Lichenicola cladoniae: one gene and its partner. The protein of the gene in region 1 interacts with the protein of each later gene in a pairwise test. Links are inferred from orthologs where the notes say so. Each region holds a gene or a part of one and is shown on either strand. Other genes may lie near its edges. The genes, in order: ndk and HN018_RS08405.

The links.
Region 2: the proteins of ndk (region 1) and HN018_RS08405 interact in binary tests that used the Escherichia coli proteins (3 or more experiments, as listed by UniProt). The link is inferred for Lichenicola cladoniae from one-to-one orthologs.

What each region holds. Positions count from the first base shown.
Region 1 is NZ_CP053708.1:3,159,813-3,171,523, reverse strand. Bases 4,501-7,278 are described here. They hold ndk (nucleoside-diphosphate kinase), read left to right. Parts: upstream 4,501-5,567; coding sequence 5,568-5,990; downstream 5,991-7,278. Other genes in these bases: HN018_RS14380 (MFS transporter), read left to right, coding at 6,050-7,278; HN018_RS14390 (ABC-F family ATP-binding cassette domain-containing protein), read right to left, coding at 4,501-5,437. Also shown: HN018_RS14405 (GH92 family glycosyl hydrolase), read left to right, coding at 1-1,604; HN018_RS14400 (hypothetical protein), read right to left, coding at 1,920-2,228; HN018_RS14395 (SDR family oxidoreductase), read left to right, coding at 2,783-3,532; more of HN018_RS14390, read right to left, coding at 3,548-4,500; more of HN018_RS14380, read left to right, coding at 7,279-7,321; HN018_RS14375 (DUF2142 domain-containing protein), read left to right, coding at 7,507-8,925; HN018_RS14370 (hypothetical protein), read right to left, coding at 8,936-11,578; purN (phosphoribosylglycinamide formyltransferase), read right to left, coding at 11,631-11,711. UniProt on the Escherichia coli protein: Major role in the synthesis of nucleoside triphosphates other than ATP. The ATP gamma phosphate is transferred to the NDP beta phosphate via a ping-pong mechanism, using a phosphorylated active-site intermediate.
Region 2 is NZ_CP053708.1:1,815,059-1,820,157, forward strand. What follows is about bases 1,913-4,820. They hold HN018_RS08405 (5-formyltetrahydrofolate cyclo-ligase), read left to right. Parts: upstream 1,913-3,022; coding sequence 3,023-3,619; downstream 3,620-4,820. Other genes in these bases: HN018_RS08385 (hypothetical protein), read right to left, coding at 1,913-2,007; HN018_RS08390 (hypothetical protein), read left to right, coding at 2,073-2,447; HN018_RS08395 (cell division protein ZapA), read left to right, coding at 2,501-2,842; HN018_RS08410 (TIGR00282 family metallophosphoesterase), read left to right, coding at 3,573-4,397; HN018_RS08415 (nucleotidyltransferase family protein), read left to right, coding at 4,442-4,768. In the rest of the region: HN018_RS08370 (hypothetical protein), read left to right, coding at 1-48; HN018_RS08375 (fasciclin domain-containing protein), read left to right, coding at 165-803; thiE (thiamine phosphate synthase), read right to left, coding at 823-1,449; more of HN018_RS08385, read right to left, coding at 1,543-1,912; more of HN018_RS08420, read left to right, coding at 4,821-5,099. UniProt on the Escherichia coli protein: Involved in the removal of 5-formyltetrahydrofolate.

The DNA of each region.
Region 1 (11,711 bases):
ACGGCTTCAAGGGCCCCGGCGACGATCCCACCGACACCGATGCCATCTCCGGGCGCGGCCTGGTCGGCGTGGTCGATTTCGGCACGCTCGCCGCCCCGCTGGTGGTGGAGGTGGCGTTGTCCTCGGTCAGCGAAGCCGGCGCACTCGCGAACCTGCATGCGGAGGTGCCCGGCTTCGACTTCGACCACGTGCGCGCCGCTGCCCGCGCCGCGTGGGAACAGGCGCTGTCGTCGGTGCAGTTCACGGCACCCACACCAATGCGGCGCACGCTGGCGACCTCGCTCTATCACGCGCTGCTGGCGCCGAGCCTGTCGATGGACACGGACGGGCGCTACCGCGGCCCGGACAATGCGGTGCATCAGGCGCGTGGCTTCGATTTCGTATCCAGCTTCTCGCTGTGGGACACCTATCGCGCCGAGCAGCCGCTGATGACGCTGATCCAGCCCTACCGCCGCACGGTGGACGTGGTGGACTCGCTGCTGGCCTCGCGGGACGAAAGCCCGTTCGGGATCCTGCCGATCTGGCAGATCCAGGGCCAGGAAACCTGGTGCATGATCGGCTACCACGCGGTGCCGGAAATCGCCGACGCGGTGCTGAAAAACATTCCCGGCATCGATCGGGACCGTGCGCTGGCCGCGATGGTCGCCAGCGCCACGTACGCGCCCTATGGCCACCTCGGCGACTACATGGGGCTCGGCTACGTTCCGGTGGACCACGACGACGAGGCGGTGTCCAAGACGATGGAATACGCCTTCGACGACTGGACCATCGCCCGCACCGCCCGCGCCATGGGCCGCGCCGCAATCGCCGATACCTTCGACAAACGCGCCCGTAACTGGCGCAACGTGTTCGACCCCGCCATCGGTTTCGTGCGGCCGAAACTCGCGGACGGCCGGTTCCGCGACGGCTTCGATCCCACACGCGCCGGCGCCGGAAGCGGCTTCACCGAGGGCGATTCGTGGCAGTATTCCTGGTATCAGCCCCAGGATGTGGGAGGCTTGATCGGGTTGCTGGGCGACGACGATCGCCTGGTCGCCAAGCTCGACGGGATGTTCGACGCCCCGATCGTGCCGCACCAGTACGACGCGGTGGAGGACATGGCCGGGCTGATCGGCCAGTACGTGCACGGCAACGAGCCGAGCCACCATCTCGCCTATCTCTACGCCTATGCCGGCCAGGCATGGCGCGGCCAGGCACGGCTGAAACAGATCGTCGAGAGCCAGTATCGCCCGGCGCCAGACGGGCTGGTCGGCAACGACGACCTTGGCCAGATGTCGGCCTGGATGATCTTCACCGCGCTCGGCTTCTATCCGGTGGCGCCCGGCTCGAACGAGTATGTCATCGGACGCCCGTTCGTGGACCGCGCGGTCCTGCGCCTGCCGAACGGCAAGCGGTTCACCGTGATCGCCGAGGGCCTGTCCGACGCGCATCCCTATGTCGGCCAGGTGACGCTAGACGGCGTGAAGCTGTCGCGCAGCTTCCTGCGCCACGACGAGATCATGCGGGGCGGCACGCTGCGCTTCGTCATGCAGGCGACGCCGAATAAGTCTTGGGCGACAGGCAGGCAGGACCGCCCGTTCTCGACCACGCCCTATGGCGAGTAACGTCGGCGCGACGCGCGCGACTGCTTGAACCAGCCGATGAACGACCCACCAGCGGGCTGGTAGCGTGATAAGCCCGAGCAAAACGCAGACCGGTATCGTGTCGTCCATTACGGGATAATGGAGAGATTTGGACAGACAATTGCATCGGACTGGAGGCCGAGAGAATACTGAGTTCCTGCGATCTTGCGCGCGTCGTCAGTTTGCCAGTAGCGATTCATCTACTCTGGAGCGCTGGCTGACGGGTGCTTCGATAGACGATCGTGGCCGGGCCAATCTGTATGATGCGTGCCGAAGCGATCGAATAGGGTACAGCAACTATTCCGATCGGCCAGCAAACGGATTGCAGTAAAAGAACCTGGCACGAAGTTTAAGGGCGCGGCCGGCACATGCAGCTTCCATCTGCGCTCTATTGCTCCACTGGAGGACATTTCCCACGAGAGCAGGCTTCCCGTGCAGTAAGGCCGAGGGGTTCGAGGTGTAGATGAAGAATTCATCCGTTCCACCAGCCCATCCTCCCCACTCGAAAGCATGAAAGGCACTCTTGGCTTGCGGTAGCTCGGCAAGCGCCTTGAGATAATCCGGCATACGCCCTGCCAGCCTGATCTCGAGGTCGATGATCGACAATAGCGGGCTTATGCCTACAACAAAACCGATCGCCGCGAGGCCGGAAAACGCCGATCGCCACTGCCTGGAGGCTATCTTCCTTACGACGTAAACGACAACCGCAACCGGCAGGACCAGCCATCCCGCGATAGCCAAAGCATACCGACGGCAGTTGCGCCAAAGCTGTCGTTCACGCTCAGTGAACTAATGCCCATGCTCATCGCGATATGGAGCAGGAGGACCATCAAGGGTGGCAGGAGATAGCGTGATGACCGCGCTGATCCGATACCGGGTCCGACCATCAATACAAATCCCCTGCGCCTTGCCGCCATGGCAGGCTCCGTGACAATGCACGACATGTGTGGTGCGAGCACGATAAACGGCCAGTTCATCGTCGGGCAGTGTTCGTTCCCGTGTCCGCTTTCGAGGAGCCTGTGAACCTCGCTCAAGGTCAACATCTGGCACAAAGCGGCTGATAATGTGCTTGCACCCGACCGTCGGGGTCACGGTGGCCCATAGCGTCCGCAGCCGCACTGCGTGCATGCTGCCGGTCGATCATGCGAAGGAAACCTGCGATGAATGACGTGTCAGCACGGGGACTGGTCATCGTGACCGGCGGCAGCCGCGGCATTGGTGCCGCCATCTGTCGCAAGCTTGCGGCCGACGGCTATGCCGTTGCGGTCAATTACGCCGCCCGGTCGGCCGACGCCGATGCGGTCGTCGCCGGCATCCGGCAGTCCGGTGGCCGCGCCTCCGCCATCGCGGCCGATGTCTCGAACGAGGACGATGTCCGCAGGCTGTTCGAGCTAGCGCAGGCGGAACTCGGGCCCCTGGCCGGGCTGGTCAACAATGCAGGCATCACCGGGGCGTCCGGGCGGCTGGATGAGCTGACCCTCGACGTGCTGACCCGGACGATGGCGATCAACGTGATCGGCACCATCCTGTGCGCCCGCGATGCGGTGCGGATCTTGTCGACGCGGCACGGTGGCCGGGGTGGCTCGATCGTGAACCTGGGGTCGGTCGCGGCACGGCTGGGTGCACCGGGCGAGTTGGTGCAGTACGCCGCGAGCAAGGGCGCGATCGACAGCTTTACCATGGGGCTTGCGCGTGAAGTGGGCGACGAGGGCATCCGGGTCAACGCGGTCGCGCCCGGCATCATCGACACCGAGATGAACAGCCAGGAGCGCCAGGCCCGCGTCGGCCCGACCATCCCGATGAAGCGCGCCGGAACCGCTGCCGAGATCGCCGAGGCGGTGGCCTGGCTGATGTCGCCGGCCGCTTCCTACGTGACCGGAACCATCATGACGGTGTCCGGCGGACGGTAACGGGTCGTCGGAGGCTCAGCAGGCCTCCTCGAGTTCCTGCTCGGCTTCCAGCCACTGTTCCTCGGCGCTGGCCTGCTCGCGGCCGATCGCGGCCAGCCGGGTGTTGGCGCGGGTGATTTCGTCGGTGCGGCCGGGGGCGTAGAGCGCCGGGTCGGCGAGCCTGGCTTCCAGCGCCGTCCGCTCGGCAGCCAGCTTGGCCATCAGCGCTTCCGCGTCGCGGGCGCGCTTGCGGACCGGGGCCATCGCCTTGCGCACCTCGGCCCGGTCGCGGCGGTCGTCGGCGCGGGCGGGCGAGGGGCGCGAGCCCGGTTCGCGCGGTGCCTCGCGGGCGGCGGCGCGGGCCCGCTCCGACAGCCAGACCCGGTATTCCGCCATGTCCCCGTCGAACGGCTGCACGCGGCCGTCACCGACCAGCCAGAGCCGGTCCGCGACCAGCTCGACCAGATGCGGGTCGTGGCTGATCAGCAGCACCGCGCCCTCGAACTCGGCCAGTGCACGGATCAGCGCCTCGCGGGCGTCGAGGTCGAGATGGTTGGTCGGTTCGTCGAGGATCAGCAGTTGCGGCGCATCCCGCGTCGCCAGCGCCAGCAGCAGCCGCGCCTTCTCGCCGCCGGACAGGTCGCGCGTCGGCGTGTCGGCGCGGTTGGCGTCCAGGCCGAAGCGGGCCAGCTGCGAGCGCAGCACGGTCGGAAGTGCTGCCGGCAATGCCCGCGCCATGTGCTGCACCGGGCTCTCGTCGAACACCAGCTCCTCCGCCTGGTGCTGGGCGAAATACCCGACCTTCAGCTTCGGGTGGCGCTGCATGGTGCCGGAGATCGGCGTGAGGCGGCCGGCGATCAGCTTGGCGAAGGTGGACTTGCCGTTGCCGTTGGCGCCGAGCAGCGCGATCCGGTCCTCCATGTCGAGCCGCAGCGACAGGTTCGACAGCACCGGCCTGCCGTCATAGCCGATCGTCGCCCGCTCCAGCGTCAGCATCGGCGGCGGCAGCTGCAGCGGCTCGGGGAAGGCGAAGCGGGTCGGCGTGTCCTCGACCACGCTCTCGATCGCCGGCAGCCGCTCCAGCGCCTTGATCCGGGCCTGCGCCTGCTTCGCCTTGGTGGCCTTGGCGCGGAACCGGTCCACGAACGACTGCATGTGCGCGCGGCGGGCCGCAATCCGCTCGGCGGCGCGGTTCTGCTGCATCGCGTGCTCGGTGCGGATGCGTACGAACTCGTCGTAGCCGCCCGGCGTGAGCGAGATCTTGCCACGGTCCAGATGCGCGATCGCCTCGACCGCGCGATCGAGCAGGCCGCGATCGTGGCTGACGATCAGTGCCGCACCCGGGAACCGGGCCAGCCAGGTCTCCAGCCACAGCGTCGCCTCGAGGTCGAGATGGTTGGTCGGCTCGTCGAGCAGCAGCAGGTCGGGGTTGAGGAACAGCGCCGTCGCCAGCGCCACCCGCATGCGCCAGCCGCCGGAGAAGTCATTCACCGCGCGCTGCTGCGCGGCCGCATCGAAGCCGAGGCCGGACAGGATCGTGGCCGCGCGGGCCGGTGCGCTGTCGGCCTCGATCGCCCGCAGGCGCTCGTGGATGTCGGCTAGGCGGGTCGCATCGGTGACGGTGTCGGCGTCCGACAGCAGCTGCGTGCGCTCGACGTCGCCGGACAGCACGGTGTCCAGTAGCGACTGCGGGCCGGACGGCGCCTCCTGCAGGATACGCGCCATGCGGGCCCGGCTGGACAGGCGGATCTCGCCGCCGTCGGGCTGGATGTCGCCGGCGATCGCCGCCAGCAGCGTAGACTTGCCGGCGCCGTTCCGACCGACCAGACCGATGCGGCGACCCGGATCGATGGTGAGGTCGGCCTGGTCGAGCAGGGTGCGGCCGGCGATGCGCAGCGTCAGCGCGGAAATGACGAGCAGGCTCAAGCGGATCGTGCTCCTGTGGATCGTGCGGCGTTCTAGCAGTGGAGACGGTGGCACGTGCCACGTTTTTGCTCTAAATCGCGGCCCAACCTCACCAGCCTGCTTCGTGCCGGCCAACCAGGAGATAATGGCCATGGCCATCGAGCGCACCCTGTCGATCCTCAAGCCGGACGCCACGCGTCGTAACCTTACCGGCAAGATCAACGCCCTGTTCGAGGAAGCGGGCCTCCGCATCGTCGCGCAGAAGCGCATCAAGCTGTCCGACGCGCAGGCCGGCGCGTTCTACGAAGTCCACAAGGCGCGCCCGTTCTACGGCAGCCTGGTGTCCTCGATGACCGGCGCACCGGTCGTCGTGCAGGTGCTGGAAGGCGAAGGCGCCATCCTGAAGCACCGCGACGTGATGGGCGCGACCGACCCCAAGAAGGCCGAGCCGCACACCGTGCGCGCGCAGTTCGCCGAGAGCATCGAGGCGAATTCCGTGCATGGCTCGGACAGCGCCGAGAATGCCGCGACCGAGATCGCGTTCTTCTTCGCCGGCACCGAGATCCTGCCCTGATCCTCGGACTGGCGCCCGCATCGGACCCGTCGGGTCCGATCGCGGGCGCCGACCCTGGCATGAAGTCGCCGCCTTACGCCGATGTCGTGCGCCGGCCCGCGATCGCGGCCGCCGTGTTCGGCAACGCGCTCGAGGTGTTCGACTTCATCGCCTACGGCACGTTTGCCGTCATGATCGGCCGGGTGTTCTTCCCGGCCCACGACCCGTTCATCAGCCTGCTGCTATCGGTGTCGACCTTCGGCATCGGCTTCGTGACCCGGCCGCTCGGCGCATTCCTGGTCGGCCATCTTGCCGACCGGCGCGGTCGCAGCGCCGGCATGATGGTCTCGCTCGGCCTGATGGGGCTCGGCAGCCTGATGATCGCCGTGCTGCCCGGCTACCGCAGCATCGGCCTCGCCGCGCCGGTCCTGCTGGTGCTGGCACGGCTGATCCAGGGCCTGGCCTGGGGCGCCGAGGCTGGCCCCGCCACCACCTATCTGCTGGAGAATGCGCCGCCCGGTCGCGCCGGCTATTTCGCGTCGTGGCAGTCGGCGAGCCAGATGCTGGCGGTGCTGGCCGCCGGCCTGCTCGGCTACGGCGCCGACAAGCTGCTGGGAACTCCGGCGATGGAGGACTGGGGCTGGCGCATCCCGTTCGCGCTCGGCGTGCTGGTGGTGCCGGTCGGCATGCTGCTGCGCCGTGGGCTGTACGAGGTGCCGGTCGCGGCAACCAAGGCGGGGTCCGGGCGGATCGCCCTGTTGCTGTCCGGGGGCGTGCTGCCGCTGCTGTGCGGGTTGATGCTGGTGATCGCCGGAACCGTCAGCCAGTATTTCCTCAACTACATCACCACCTACGCCCTGACCGTGCTGCATCTGCCGACCGGCCTGTCGCTGCTCGGCACCGTGGTCGCCGGCGTGTTCGGCACTGTCGCGGCGCTGGGGGCCGGCGCGCTGTCGGACCGGATCGGCCGGCTGCCGCTGATCGTCTGGCCGCGCCTGGCGCTGGCGCTCGGGATCGTGCCGATGCTGTGGCTGCTGCAGGCGCATCCGGGCGCATGGGCGTTCGCCGTGGTCACCGCGATCATCGCCATACTCCAGGTCGGCAGCTTCGCCGCGGCGATCGTGGTGCTGTGCGAGCTGTTCCCGCCGGCGGTGCGCGCCACCGGCTTCGGCACCCTGTATGCGCTGGGTATCTCGGTGTTCGGCGGCACCGCGCAGATCATCTTCGCGACGCTGATCCACTGGACCGGCGATCCGGTGTCGCCGGCGTGGTACCTGGCCGTGCTGAACCTCGCCGCCGTACTTGCGGCGTTCGGGTTGCGCACGCGTTCGCCTCGGGTCCGCGCCTTTTAGGCTGACGACAGGACGGCTGCGAGCGTCGTTCGGCGCGAGAATCCGCTCAAGATCGCGTGACGCGAATTCATCGGACCGGCGCTGCGGTCTCGTCGAGAGCGAAAACAGTTCGTGCTGAACCTTTCTGCCGCAATATCGCGTCCGGAACGGGAAACATTTGACCTGGTCGATGCTTGATCAGGGCGATGGCTTCCTCGAGCGTCGATCTGATCCTGCGCGACAGGACGCGCCTTGCAAGCTCGCGTGTTCGCTCGGGATTGCGTGGCCCGCGACTTCTGGCGGCGCTGTATCTGCTTGTCGCATTGCCGGTCGCCTGTTTACTGAGTTGGCACATGCCACCGTTCCAGACCGCCGACGAGGATAGTCATTTCCTGCGAGCGTTACAGGTTGCGCATGGTGGCCTGGTATCCGCCCGCATGAAGAGCGGCCGGATCGGCGGAATGTTGCCCGCCGGCGCCGACCAGCTAGCCCACGGTTATTTCGATCTCCGCTTCCATGCCCACGTCGACGTTCCGGCGCGGCGTTATGAGCGGGACGCGCTGGTGCAGCCGGGTGCGCCGGTCGAAGTGAGTTTTGCCAACACAGCGATCTATCCGCCGGTCTTCTATCTGCCCGCCGCGGCCGGCATCCTGGCCGGCGAGGCAACCGGCCAGGGAGTGTTAACCGACCTACGCTTGGCACGCTTGGCGACCGCATTCTGCGCCACGCTGATGGCAGCGTTTGCGATCGCCATCACCGTGTCCGGCGCCCTGCCGTTATTCTGGCTGCTGTGCCTGCCGATGACACTGTCCCTGTTCGCATCCTGTTCGCAGGACGCCTTGGTCATTGCGTCCTCGGCTCTCGTAGCGGCGTCGATCTCCAGGCTTGCCTACCGTCGGCATGCCGGCCCTGGCGCCTGGATTGCGGTCTCGGCTGGTCTCGGTTGCATCGCCGCCGCGAAGCTTCCGTATCTCCTGCTGGCGCCGCTTCCACTCCTCTGGGCGGGTATCGGCGGGCTGCGAAGCGGCCGGATGCGGCTGCATGGTTCCGGTTTATCGTGGCTGCTGCTGCCGCTTCTGCCACTGGCGATCGGGCTCGGCTGGCTGATCCTCGGTGCCCGTCCGGTAATTACACCCAACGATGCCGGCAAGCAGATCGGCTGGCTGCTGGCGCATCCGCTGCGGATTCCGGCGATCGTCGTCGAGACGCTGCATATAGAGGCTGCACGGCTGGGCCTGGAGTTCATCGGCGTCCTGGGATGGCTGGACGTTCCGATGTCGCCGGTGTTCTACGGCGTCAGCGTGTTCGTGATCGGGGCATTGCTTGGACAGGAGCGTCCAGGCCGCCAACGGCCATACGTGCTGTCGGCAACGCTGATGGTGATCGCGCTGTGCGGGATCGGCATCCTCGGCACGCTCTATCTCAACTGGACCAGGGTCGGTGCCGCGACGGTCGACGGCCTGCAGGGCCGCTACTTCATCCCGCTTGCGTGTTTCGGAATCCTGTTGTTGCAGCCTAAAGCAATCGCGCCGAGAGGCAGCACGGTCGTCTGCGTTGGCTGGGCGTTACTGGCGGCTCTCGTCACCATCAGCGCGATCCGCCACCACTATACCCCAGGGTGGTAGCGGCCCGCACTCATGTGCGTCGGCGCATGGGCAGGGCGAAAGCGGCGAAGCCGAGCAGCATGGCCGCCCACGCCCAGCCGATATTCGGCGGAGCGTAGGAGAAGCGAATACGCGACCGGCCGGCAGGCAGCGGAATGCTCTGGAAGCTGTCGTCGAACCGGTCGACGCCGACATCCCGCCCGGAGATGGCGGCGCTCCAGCCTGGAAAGAACAGTTCCCGCCGGATCAGCCGGTCCGTCCCGGTGCAGGTCGCGGTCAGATCCTGTCGCGATTGCACCTGGAACACGCAACGGCCCTGCTCGGTTGCGAGATAGGGTGCTGGGTCGGGCAGGCGAACGATGTCGGCCAGCGCGTCGCGATACACCAGTTCCAGGCCGGCAACGCGGGCGCGGTAACGCAACAGCACGAAGGCCGCATGGCCCGGCGGGATGCCTGAGGACGCTGGCTGGTTGCCGGGCCCGATCGGAACCGTCCAGACTGCCACCGGCCCGGTCAGTGGGCCCGGCACGATCCGGTAGTCGATCCGGTCGCCGGATCGGGTTTCGAGTGGGCGTGCCAGCACGACCCAGAGCGGCTTGTTATCGACCGCGCCTGCAAGATCGGCCTGCCCGGTCGAACAGGTGCCACCGGCGCACACCGTCACGGTCAGCAGGCCGCGCGGATGCCCGCCATAGGTGCCGACCACGATACCGACCTGCTGTATGTCCGCGTTGCCGGTCAGGCCGGTCGAGAGAGATCCCGTCATGGTCGTGACGGTAGCGAGCGACTGCGGCATCAGCGCGCCGGGTATCGCCTGCACGGACATCGTCTCCACCAGCGGATCGAAACCCCGCGGCATCACCAGATAACCGACCCCAAGCCGTTCCAGGCGTGCGATCGCGGTCGCAGCGTTGATCTGTTCGCTTGCCGGATCGGCTGTCTCCCGGCCGATATTGTGCAGCCTGTCGCTGAGCAGGCCGCTCATGTCCATGTCCGGGTCCAGGTCACGCGCAAGCCGCGTGGTCAATGCAACTGGAACCGGCACAGCCGTGTAGTTGAGCGAGGCGACCCGGAAATAGCTGCCGTAGTTCGGCGCCACGATGAACATGCTGTAGAATCGTTCGAACCCAGCACGATCCTGCAGAAATTTCATCAGTCCCGTGTCGATATTCCCACCGACCGTTCCGGACAGCACGGGTATCGCGAAGAGCGCGATGCCGTTCACGACGAGCAGGGACGACGCTGCACGGCGCCCGAACGTTCCGCGGCCGGGTGCCAGCAGGAAGCACAATCCGGCAACGGCGACGGCGGCCCATGCCGCGGACAGCAGCGGATACAGACGATAGCCGGGCAGGCGGGCGGCCAGTTCGCGCATAAGCGGTGCGGCCTTCAGGCTCGCGACGACGGTCGCGACGACGCAGGCCGTGGCAAGTGCGCCAAGACGCAGCCGGGACGGGCCGGCGTTCGATCTCAGATCATCCAGTGCCAGGGCTGCAAGTACGCACAGCGCAAATTCCCAGCCGGGCGACGCATAGACGTGGAACAGGGTCTGGCGGATGAACGGGATCAGGTCGAACGCCTGGCTGATGACGGGCATCCCGGCGGCCTTGAGCAGGCTGAGGGCCAGCCAGCCGGCAAAAACCCGCCGGAGTCCAATCTGCCGTCCGCCCGTGCCGGTGATTGCCACCAGGGCGACAAAGACCATTGCGAGATCGCAATACCCGCCGGTGTGCCACCAGATTTCCGCCGAGGCGTGGATCGTCTCGGGTCCGTACAGCAGCGATCCGAGCAGGTACGGCAACAGCAGCAGCGCATAGCTCGCTGCCATCAGGTGAGCGCCGCGGAGATCGGCGTTCTGTCCGAGATAGGAAACCGGAAGAGACTCGGCGAACGGCAACCACGCAGGAGCCGACAGCATCAGGCCGACAATGCCTCCGCCGATGATCCGCCGCGCCAGCGCCAGTCGGACGGAGCCGGCCGACACCACCCGCCAGGCTGCAATGGCCAAGGCAAGCAGGCCGTCCAGGAAGGCGGTCTCGGGGAACCCGGCGACGATGGAACCGGCGATGGCGATGGCGATCATGGGCCATCCACCCGGCCGGCCTTCGCGGCTTAGACGCGCGCAGCGTTCGATCCCGAGCACGAGCAGCGGCAGGAACGCGATCGGGGTGATCGGCGCGTGGCCGAACCAGGCAAAGGCGCCGCAGAACTCCAGCAGGAGCGCGCCGACCAGACGTTCCCGGCGGCCTACCCCGATCTCGTGCAGGAGCGCCAGCATGCTGAGGCCGGCGAGGATCTGCAGGTTGATCTTCAGATAGAGCAGGCCGTCGGCGAAATGCAGCAGCAGCACGAACGGCAGGAACAGCGCGGAGTTCTGCATTTCCGCGGCCAGCGGCATTCCGAGCGCGGCGTACGGGTTCCACCAGGGCAGTTCCCCGTGCAGCCAGTCCTCGGCGGCCAGATGCCCGAGCGCCTGCGTCGTCGCGCCGGCATTCGGATCGATCCAGCCGGGGAAGCCCGGAACGATCTGGCTGACCTGGCCGATATTGAGGCCCGCGTCCCTGAACAGTGGGTTCGCGGATAGCCAGCCGATCAGCGCCGGTAGCTGCACCAGGATCGGCAACACGACGATGAGCGCGATGCTGCAGACCGTGACGCCGCGGATCCGTGTCATCCGGCCCGGACCCGACGCGGTTCCAGGGTCGGGACAGTCCGGCGGCGTGGGGTCACACCGACAGCAACGTCCGGTCCGCCTGCTCCGTTGGGGCGCCAGCGCCCAAGTGGCGGGCCAGGGCTGCCGGATACAG
Region 2 (5,099 bases), 1.3 Mb from region 1 along the record:
AATGGCGGCAGGGTCGCCTCCTGGAACGTCCGTGGCGATGGCTGCTGACCGGGTGAACCGCGCCGCATGATCGTTGCCGGCTTGCACCGGCCGGATGCAGCCGATATCGAGACGAAGGATGTTCGGACGGTCCTTGGGGACTGGCGGGCCGCAGGAGAACTCGGATGAACCATCGGACGCGTGCGGTGTGGCCGCTGGTGCTGGCAGTCGTGATGCCGGTCGTGCTCGCCGGCTGTGAAAGCACGGCACGCCAGGACCCGCTGTTCGTCACGCCGAGTGCCGATACGCTGGTGTTCCACGACACCGCCCTGTTCCGCGACCGCACCATCGACGAGAGCGTGCGCGGCTCGCTCGAGTTGGCCGACTACAGCACCGCGCTGAGCCTGACCGGGCTGCTGACCGAGCTGCAGCGGCCGGTTCCCTACACGGTATTCGCGATCCCGAACGAGCCGCTCGAGGCGGCACAGGCCGCGCAGGGCGGCCGCCTGCTCGATCCGGCCGCGCTGCCGTCGCTCCGGCGCCTGATGGCCTATACCGTGGTGCCCGGCTTCTATCCGGTGGCCACGTTGCGGCAGATGATCGCCAAGCAGGGCCCGGTCGGACTGCGCACGATCGACGGCGACGTGCTGACGGTCTCGGTGGAGCAGGCCACCGGCGAACTGATCCTGAGCGATGCGCAGGGGCACTCCAACCGGATCTGGCTGTCGAGCATGCCGCAGTCGAACGGCGTGCTCTACGCCACCCAGTCGATGCTGACGCCGGGCGTCGCCGCGGCTCCGGCTGCGCCGGTCGTCGCGCGCTGAACCGGCAGCGGCAGCGGCATCAGCCTCGGGCGATGGCCGCGTTCATCGCCTTCACGCCGGCGGCAGGGCCGTCGGCGTAGCTCCACACCGCGCTGACGACGGCAAGAAAGTCGGCGCCGGCCGCAACGAGTGGCCCGCAATTATCGGCGGTGATCCCGCCGATCGCGACGACCGGCAACTCCATCATCTCCGACCACCAGCGCAGCAGGTCCGGATCCGCGCGGATCGCGGTGTCCTTGGTGCTGGACGGGAAGAAGGCGCCGTAGGCCACATAATCGGCGCCCGCCTCGCCGGCCACCATGGCGGCGTCGCGGCTGTCGTAGCAGGACACCCCGAGCTGAAGGTCGCCCAGCAGGGTGCGCGCACGGGTCACGTCCATGTCTTCGGCGCCGATATGTGCGCCGTCGCAACCCGACTGCACGGCCAGGTCGGGGCGGTCGTTCAGGATGAAGGCGACGTCGCGGGACTGCACGATCGGCCGCAGCAGGTCGATCATGCGCAGGATCTCGTCGTCGCCGGCGTGCTTGAGACGCAGCTGCACCGCGCCGACATCCCCGCCATCGAGCGCCTCGGCGAGCAGGCGCGCGAAGGCGGCCGGCTCGAAGGCCGGCGGCGTCACCAGATAGAGGCGGCAGGCGTCAACCACGGCCGGTATCGCGGGATATCGTCCAGGGCAGGGTGATCGGCAGGAAAATCGACATGGGCTCCGGTCCGGCAGGCCGCGTGACAGGCCGCCCGATTAGCCGACAGGCCCGGTCTTGTCACGGCCTGCTCCGGACGTGCCGGCCAGCCATCCGTGCAGCTTTCGTCCGGCACCGTGCTGGGCCAGATCGAGCGCCGGTGGCCGGATAGTCGCGATGGTGGCGCCGGTGGTGACGGCCCGCTCCAGCACTGCATCGAACTGTGGACATGCGGGGTCGACGATCAGCCGCCTTTGGCCGAGGCGCAGGGCCTGCATCGCCCACCCGGCGGCATCGCCGCAATCGAGCACGTCGATCAGCGCGTCTGGTCGTCCGGCCGTTGCGGCGTGAATCAGCGCCCGCCACCAGCCGGCACCCATGAAGCAGGCCGCTTCCGGCGCCGAGAGCAGCATGACGGGCAGGGCACCCGCGGCATCGAGCACGAGGCGCGCGTCCGCAAGACTGTGGATCACCACGGATGGTGGTTCGGGCAGTCGATCGGGCGGGCCGGACTCGGGGTTCATGCTTGACGTTCAAGTCGTTGCGGGCGAACAGTTCAAGTACGATCTGAGCGAGGATATGGGTGCCGGTGGCGCAGCAGGACCAGTGGCAGCAGGACATGTTGGACCAAACGGATGGCGGGATCACCCGACTCCAGGCGGCGCTGGCGCGAATCGCCGCGGCTGTGGGCCGCAAGCAGGACGAACTCCGTGCCGCCGAGCTGACTGCGCTGGCCGCGCAGCACGAGGCCGACCTGCTGGCACTCAGCCACGCGGAAACCACCGCGAGGCTGGCTGCGGCCGCTTCCTTTCCGGCGCAGCCGGCTCCGGGCCTGTCGCTCGACGAGATGCGATCCCTGTCGGCTAGACTGGATTCGATGATTGCGTCGGTGCAGGCGGTGATCGCGCCTGACGCGCTTTCGGCGGCCGACGACCGTGCAAGCCCGTCGCCGGATCGACGTTAACAGCTGAAGACGATACCGGGGCCTGGGTCCCGGGCTGATGGCAGGAGGTAGCGGTGGCGCAAGTAACCGTGAAGATCAACGGCTACGCCTACGCGGTCGGTTGCGAGGATGGGCAGGAGCCGCATCTGCAATCGATGGCCCAGCAGGTCGAGCGGCGCATCGAACGGATCAAGTCGATCGGTGGCCAGAGTGGCGAGGCGCGCCTGCTGGCGCTGGCGGCACTGCTGATGGCCGATGAGCTGCATGACCTGGCGGCGGACCGGCTGCCCTCCGGCACGACGGATGCGCTGGCGGAGGGTGAGCAGGCCCGGGTAATCAACCTGCAGCGGGAGCAGATGGTGATCGGCCTCGCCGAACGTGCGGAAGCCATTGCAGCGGCGCTCGAGCGTGACTAGGTTGACGGTGCGGGGCTACCCGGTTCGTCAGGCGATTCATCCCCTGAGCCGATAAGCACTCTCTCGGGGACTGGCACTGTCGTGATCCTGGTCACGGTACCTGGTTCCCACCTGCACTAGCGGGTTCTGGGAGGCTGACAGTCCAACGGCCATGGTGGCTCCGCACTTTCCCTCCCCCCCATGTCGCTGACCGAGCCGCGAGACGCCAAGCGCTCGCTGCGTGCGTTGATGCGCGCACGCACGGCCGCGTCCGCGCATGCTCTGATCGACGCGGTGCTGGCCCTGGCACTTCCCGCGGACGCCATCCTGGCCGGCGTGATACCGCTTCCCTCCGAGCCCGACCTGATGCCGGCGTGGCATGAGCTGCACCGGCGCGGGCATGTCGTTGTGTTTCCAGAAACCACCCCGGCCGGCAAAGCCCTGCTGTTCCGGCATTGGCAGCCGGGCTCTTCCCTGCTGGCAGGCCGGTTCGGCACCGTTCATCCCGACGGCCTTGAAGCCGTCCCGGACATCGTGTTCGTCCCGTTGCTGGCCTGGGATCGGCGCCTAGCGCGGATCGGCTATGGCGGCGGCTATTACGACCGTACCCTGGCCGGATTGCCCGGGGCGGTGGCGATCGGCTTCGGTTTTGCACAGCAGGAGGTCGCTTCGGTGCCGACAGGGCCCTATGACGTGCCACTCGATGCGATGGTCACCGACCGGGGCGTCGTGACGGCGGGGGATCGAAGTTTTGCGGATACTGTTTCTGGGCGACATCGTCGGCCGCAGCGGTCGTGACGCCGTCGAGGCGCGGCTGCCGGAGCTGCGCCGTCAGCTTCGCGTCGATCTGGCCGTCATCAACGCCGAGAATGCCAGCCATGGCTTCGGGCTGGCGCCGGCGATGGCGGACAGCCTGTTCGCCGCCGGCTGCGACGTGCTGACCCTCGGCAACCATGCCTGGGACCGCAAGGAGCTGATCGGCCATATCGGCGGTGCACCGCGGATCGTCCGGCCGCTGAATTTCCCCCCGGGCACGCCGGGGCAGGGCAGCGTGATGATCACCCTGGCGGATGGCCGCAAGGCGATGGTCGCCAACGTCATGGGCCGGCTGTTCATGGACGCGCTGGACGATCCGTTCCGCGCCACGCAGGAACTGCTGTCGCGCCAGCGGCTCGGCACCACGGTGCAGGCGATCGTGGTCGACTTCCATGCCGAGGCCACCAGCGAGAAGGCCGCGTTCGCACACTACGTCGATGGGCGGGTATCGCTGGTGGTTGGCACCCATACCCATACCCCGACCTCGGATCATCGCATCCTGGTCGGCGGCACCGCGTTCCAGGCCGATGCCGGCATGTGCGGCGACTACGACAGCGTGATCGGCATGGGGAAGGAGGGGGCGATGGCCCGTTTCGTCCGCAAGATGCCGGGCGAACGGCTGCAGCCGGCGGACGGCGAGGCCACGGTCTGCGGCCTGTTCGTCGAAACCGACGACCGCACCGGCCTCGCCCGCACCGTGGCTCCGTTGCGCCTCGGCGGCGCATTGAGCCAGACGATGCCTGACCTCGCGGCCGTCTGATCGGCTATGCTGCGCCAAGAGATCGAAATCCTGGCAGGAAGATCATGCAGACTTCGGTAAGCCACCTCTTGTCCGCCGTCGCGCTGGAAAAGCTTCCTGCCTTGTGCCGCGCGCATCGTGTACGGAGACTGGACGTGTTCGGGTCCGCGGTAACCGACACGTTCGACGACGTACGCAGCGATATCGATCTGCTGGTCGATTTCGAGGATCTTCCCCTGGCTGGGCAGGCGGACCTCTATTTCGGTCTGCATGATGCATTGCGCGCCTTGTTCGGCAGGAATGTCGATCTGCTCACCGAACGTTCGATCGAGAACCCGTATCTGCGCCGGTCCATCGAGGCAACGCGCCAGCCGCTGTACGCGTCGCCGTGAGCTCGGGTAAAGCAGCAGCACTGCTCTGGGATGCCGACCGCGCCGTCGATCGGATCTTTCGTTTTGTCGCCGTACGGTCATACGACGATTATATCGGCGACGAGATGCTGCGAAGCGCCGTCGAGCGGCAACTCGAAATCGCTGGCGAAGCTCTGGCCGCACTGCGACGAATCGATCCAGACCTGGCATCGACTATCCGGGAATTGCCCCGCGCTGTCGGTCTGCGAAATACGTTGATCCACGGATACGCGACGGTCGATCACACCATCGTCTGGGACGTGATCCAGAACCATCTGTCCGACCTCCGCACAGCACTCGGTAGCGCCCTGCG